Regions from separate parts of the Paenibacillus sp. FSL P4-0184 genome, predicted to be linked through region 2. Evidence: riboswitches for the same ligand, from Rfam matches in the RefSeq annotation. Region 2 holds a riboswitch; the other holds the start of a gene.
The links. Region 2 has a riboswitch for glycine ahead of gcvT (glycine cleavage system aminomethyltransferase GcvT). Riboswitches for the same ligand answer to the same signal wherever they lie in the genome.
Positions count from the first base shown of each region.

Region 1 (3,135 bases), 490 kb from region 2:
TTAGACATAATGGTAAAACTTATTTGGGCGAAACCAAAAGGGGCAGGAAATAAAAAAACACTAAGAATTAACTTAGTGTTTTTCGTTATTCAAAGGGAAGCCTCAATTGCCCTCAAGAATCCACTTGCTTAGCTCTTTGTCAAAGGTTTGAGGTTCTTCAAACATCGGATTGTGACCACTATGCTCAAAGATCACTTTTTTACGTGCTCATAGGTCTCATCAACAGAATTCCAAAGTGAAACAGGCGCTACCAAATAATCATAACTACCTAAACCGATAAATACTGGTTTGTTGAATTTAGCGAGTGATTGTATAAGATTCAGTTCTCCGAATGCTTCTCCCCACAGATGATCGATAATTGGCATAAGGGCGAGCTGTCAGTACTTCCTGATGAACTTCAAATCCGTTCTCCCGCGCAGAGCTTGATTGATCACAACAGAAACATTGCGCAGAAAAGTATTGCTAGTAGGGGGATTTTTAGGCATAAAAAAACCCGAAAAGCAGTACTTTTCGAGCATGTTTTCTTTCGGATTATTTCGTCATATCAAGAACGATTCGACCATTGATTTTGCCTTCTAACATCAGATCGTAGATCTCATTAATATCTTCTAGTTTACGTGTCTCAATAATGGTTTTTATTTTTCCTTCTGCAGCGAATTGTAATGTTTCTTGTAAATCTTTGCGAGTGCCGACAATCGAACCGACTACCTTTGTACCGTTTAATACCGTATCAAAGATAGGAACATCCATGGATTCAGGGGGCAGCCCAACCATGACGCAGGTACCGCCGCGGCGAATGGCTCGATAGGCTTGGTCGAATGCTTTTTTTGCAACCGCTGTACAAACAACACCATGCACTCCGCCGAGTTCTTTTTGAATCCAATCTGCGGCATCTTCTTTTAATGCGTTTACGGTTTTGTCTGCACCAAGTTGTTTCGCAAGCTCCATCTTTTCATCTGAAGTGTCGATGGCCACTACGTTCATTCCCATCACCTTTGCATATTGTACACCAAGATGACCCAATCCTCCGACGCCGAAAATGGCTACCCATTCACCTGGCTTTACACCTGACACTTTCAAAGCTTTATAGGTCGTAACGCCAGCGCAAAATAAAGGTGCCGCTTCGATGAAGCTTAGATTATCAGGAACCTTCACTACATAATCGGCAGCTGCCACACAATATTCTGCATATCCACCATCTACGGAATATCCAGAATTTTTTTGATCCAGACAAAGAGTCTCTCTTCCTGTAAGACAATACTCACAATGACCGCAGGCTGAGTACAGCCATGGAATTCCTACTCGGTCTCCTACCTTTAAGTGTGCAACTCCTTCACCTATTTCTTCAATAATCCCAACGCCTTCATGTCCGGGAATTAGAGGGAGCTTTGGTTTGGCAGGCCAATCGCCATGAGCAGCATGCAAATCAGTATGACACACTCCGCACGCCTGAATGTGGACAAGAATTTCTTTGGGTCCGGGTTTTGGTTTAGGTACGTCTTGTAGCTCTAACTTTTCTTTAAATTGTTTTACTACAGCGGCTTTCATTAGCATACTCCTTTAGTTTTTTGCTTTTCAAAAAGTAGTATGTTCATGAGGCTAACTTTAAATTCTTGAGACTTTTATCACTGATTAACACTCACATCACAAGTAATATGTTAGAATATCAGAACAGCTTTACTGCGTTACCGCTTTATCAACTTCATAATTCACGAGCTATGATGGCTAAGGATTACACTTTAGCTGGAGCAGCTTCTGGAGAGACTGCGGAAATTCCGCGGCGCCGAAGGGTTCACAATCTCAGGCAAAAGGACAGAAGAGTACTGAATATGTATTTGTCATGCTGATCGCCATCAGCAGGGCGAATATTATTTGATATTCTTACGATCTGGGAGATTGGATGACATCCAATCTCTCTTTTTTTATTCCAATTTATTGTACTCACAAGGGGGAACTAGGTATGGCACAACCAGAATTAAAGAGAGAGCTGGCTAATCGGCATGTTCAACTTATTGCTATTGGTGGCACCATCGGTACAGGATTATTCTTGGGATCAGGCAAGGCGATAGAGAAGGCAGGCCCATCCATTATGATCACGTATTTAATCGTGGGTATTGCTGTGTTTTTTGTGATGAGAGCACTGGGAGAACTCCTATTATCTAAAGCGGGCTATCAATCGTTTACGGATATTGCTGAAGACTACCTTGGATCACGGGTCGCATTCATTACCGGTTGGACCTATTGGTTTTGCTGGATCATGACGGCTATGGCTGATGTCATTGCTGTTGGCGTATATGTACAGTACTGGTTTGATATCCCGCAATGGGTTCCTGCCATCGCCTGTCTAGTCGTGTTATTAGGACTTAATCTATTAACTGTAAAAAGTTTTGGGGAACTCGAATTTTGGTTTGCTTTAATTAAGGTAATTACGATTCTCGCCTTGATTGGTCTTGGGGTCATTTTACTGATCATTGGGTTTAAGACGGATGCAGGATCGGTGACGATACGAAACCTATGGGAGCATGGGGGCTTTTTTCCGAACGGCATATCAGGCTTCTTATTTTCTTTTCAAATGGTTGTATTTGCTTACGTAGGTGTGGAATTGGTCGGGGTGTCGGCAGCGGAAACAGCGGATCCGGAAAAAAATATCCCATCGGCGATTAATAAAATTCCTTTACGGATTCTGTTCTTCTATGTTGGTGCGCTTTTCGTCCTGCTATGCATTAACCCTTGGACGGAGCTCAGCCCGGCAGAGAGTCCTTTTGTAAAAACCTTTACTTTAGTAGGGATTCCAATTGCCGCAGGGATTATTAATTTTGTTGTATTAACTTCAGCCGCTTCCGCTTGTAATAGTGGGATGTTCTCGACAAGTCGAATTCTCTATAATTTGAGTAGAAATAACCAGGCGCCACCTCATTTGGGCAAACTAAATAAAAACCATGTACCAGGTAACTCGTTATTCATTTCTACAATCGTCATATCTGTAGGGGCTCTTTTAAGTAAACTTATTCCGGAGCAGGCTTTTGGAATCGTGACAACGATAAGCGCCATTTGTTTTATATGGGTGTGGGGCATTGTTCTTATCTGCCATATTAAGTATAAGAAAACCCGGCCAGACTTACAGGCGAAATCCAA
Region 1 is NZ_JBBORN010000001.1:2,194,562-2,197,696, forward strand. Features, by position in the region: gene MKY52_RS09475 (hypothetical protein) at 1-132, shown strand, start outside; partial or broken gene MKY52_RS09480 (alpha/beta fold hydrolase) at 103-365, opposite strand; gene adhP (alcohol dehydrogenase AdhP) at 532-1,548, opposite strand; glycine riboswitch at 1,746-1,826, shown strand; gene MKY52_RS09490 (amino acid permease) at 1,961-3,135, shown strand, end outside.
Region 1: linked by a shared signal. The riboswitch ahead of MKY52_RS09490 (amino acid permease) and the one ahead of gcvT (glycine cleavage system aminomethyltransferase GcvT) in region 2 are both predicted to bind glycine.

Region 2 (3,135 bases):
GCTGCTTCGGATAATGCGGTTGCGCCATCATACATGCTGGCATTGGCTACTTTCATACCGGTTAGTTCGCAAATGTAGGATTGGAATTCGAAGATCGCTTGCAGTTCGCCTTGGCTGATCTCCGGTTGATAAGGGGTGTAAGCAGTGTAGAATTCTGAACGGGAAATGACATGGTTGATCACCACAGGGATGTGATGGTCGTATAATCCGGCGCCGAGGAAGCTGGCATGTGAATCGAAGTCGGCATTTCGGTCAGCGAGACCTTTCATGTGACGTAGCAGGGCGTACTCATCGAGTGGTTCAGACATCGGCATAGTGCCTTGATAACGGACGGCTTCAGGAATATCGGAGAACAGCTCATCTATGGACTGAATCCCGACGGTTTCCATCATCTCTACGCGGTCCTGTGCTGTCATGGGCAGATAACGGTGCTTCATTAAGGTTTCACTCCTTGGCTTTTTTAAAATATAAGAAAGTACAATTTTCACGTTATACTTTATCCTTTTATTTCTCGCTTAAAAGTTCACCGTCCTAATATGGACGCTAAAGGCGTTTATACTTGTAAAAAGGGGCCTTAATCACGACAGCTTTAAGCTGCTTGCCACGTATCTCTACGAAAACCTCTGTGCCTATTTCACTGTAAGCTGTATCAAGCAAAGCTAATCCCAGGTTGCGTTTCAGCGTTGGAGATTGGGTTCCGGTTGTGACCTCTCCGATTTTGATGCCGTCCGCATAGACTGGGTAATGGGAGCGTGGAATGCCTCGATCAATCATTTCTAGACCGACAAGACGGCGGGGGAGACCCGCTTCTTTTTGCTGTATCAACGCATCGCGTCCGATGAAATCCGCTTTGTCCAGCTTCACGAAGAACTGTACTCCAGCTTCAAGAGGCGTGATGTCAGCCGACAGCTCCTGACCGTACAGTGGCAATTTTGCCTCGAAACGAAGCGTATCCCGTGCGCCCAGTCCAGCAGGTGTTAATCCGTGAGGAGAGCCAGCTGCGAGAAGGCCGTTCCATAACGTTGCTGCCACATCCAGCGGAGCGTAAATTTCGAAGCCATCTTCACCGGTATAACCCGTACGGGAGATCAGTACTTCTACACCGCAGACGGTTGCGCGTTCGATGAAGTGGAAAGGCTTGAGCGTTGAGATCGGTGCATCAGTAACTTCTGCGAGTATGGTCTCTGCCAGCGGACCTTGCAAGGCGAGCAAAAGCGTCTCGTCAGAGACATTAGTGAGTGTGACTTCACCGAATTCAGAGGTCAGATGTTCTTGCAGCCATTGGAAGTCCTTATCGATGTTGGAGGCATTTACGACAAGCATATAACGGCCTTCACTTAGTCGATACACGAGTAAATCGTCGACCACCCCGCCGTTTGGATAACAGAGCAGCGTATATTGTGCCGCACCATCGGTAAGGCGGCTGACATCGTTGGTCGTCATTTTTTGTAAGAAGGCTTCAGCGCCGCTTCCGATCACCATGAATTCACCCATATGCGATACATCGAACAGTCCAGCCTGCTGGCGAACAGCCTCATGCTCCTTCACGATACCTGTAAACTGTACTGGCAGCTCCCAGCCGCCAAAATCAATGCACCTGGACTCCGCATAAGCGGAATAGAGATCATAAAAAGGCGTTCTTTTCAAAGCATCCATGTCGTCACTCCCCTAGTCTGATTACATACGAAAAAAAGGACAGGCAGAAGCAATCATGCATAAATGCACTAATCGCTTTCTGCTCTGTCCTTTGTACCTGAGAGTTACCCTGCGTAACTAACATGCAAGTTTCCCCGTTGGTGACCTGACGCACTCAGCCTCGCGTCTGATGCTCTCCAGAGGTACGTCCGACAAAGGTCCTTTTGCCTGAGAGATTCACCCCTGTTAGGGCTTACTCCTTCGGCGCCGTCTTCAAGTGAGACAGTCTCTCCCTATGCCATCATCCGCAACTGTATTTGTTTCAAATATAAGAAAGTATATGTTTCACATTATACATTATCCTTATATTTCTTCGAGAAACGGTTATCGTCTATAAAAAGACGACATCGTCGTTTCTTCTTGTATGTCTCCATTAAACGGGTATAGGAGGGCGCTGTCAACAAGAAAAAGTCAAAAAAACGACAAATTTATTTTGCTTTTAGTAATATTGACATTATGCTCCGCGATCACTTAGGCTATAACTAAATTTAGAATTCCAATTTGGAAATGAGGCGGCTTGAAATGAGTGAAGTTTTAGATAACCTTCTTTACAGCGAAGAGCATGAGTGGGCACAGCAAGTGGAAGGACGCGTAGTACGTGTTGGGATTACGGATCATGCTCAGCATTTGTTAGGCGATATCGTATTTGTGGAATTTCCAGAAGTGGGTTCGGCCATTTCAGCTGGCGACAGCGTAGGCAGTATTGAATCCGTTAAGACCGTATCGGAACTGTATTCACCCGTCTCAGGGACGGTTACCAAGATTAATGACGGTTTAGAAGCTAGTCCAGAACTGATCAACGATAAGCCTTATGGCGAGGGTTGGATTTTTGAAATTGAAGTGGACGGAGAGTATGCTGATGCTGTAAAAGGACTGCTAGATGCAGCTGGATATCGTGCATTGGTAGGGGAGTAATTCTAAAATTTTTCTGAATATTAAATTCACCGAATGTGATATTTATAGCAGCAAGTTTCCGTTTTTGGGGACTTGCTGTTTGGTGTTTTTATATAGATAGTGGTGGTGAATTTTTGAGTTAAATCCTGGGACTGTTTGGAATTATGGAAAACCTCCCTTATTTTAGACGAGTATAGCGTGACACTAAGGGTTTTAGGGTATTCCTCCCTAAAATTTCAGTGAAAAGCGCTATTTCTGACTAAATAGGGTATTAATCAGGGAGGAATTCCCTAATTCTGCGCCTGGACAAGGGAATAGGCAGATAATCAGGGAGTATTTCCGTAATAAATAGTGGTGGGCTCATTTTGGTATGTTGATAAGCAGATTCGCTCCCGCACAGGCCTAGCTATTGTAACTAGCTCTGAGTAAAACATTTTTTAGGCACCCTCTTGAAGTTGACGAAGCACAATGATCTCTACACGGCGGTTCTTTTGCTGCCCTGCTGCCGATGTATTATCCGCGGTGGGCTGGGTATCAGCATAACCT
Region 2 is NZ_JBBORN010000001.1:2,688,704-2,691,838, forward strand. Features, by position in the region: gene gcvPA (aminomethyl-transferring glycine dehydrogenase subunit GcvPA) at 1-437, opposite strand, end outside; gene gcvT (glycine cleavage system aminomethyltransferase GcvT) at 544-1,656, opposite strand; glycine riboswitch at 1,842-1,940, opposite strand; gene gcvH (glycine cleavage system protein GcvH) at 2,218-2,610, shown strand; gene MKY52_RS11585 (flagellar motor protein MotB) at 3,027-3,135, opposite strand, start outside.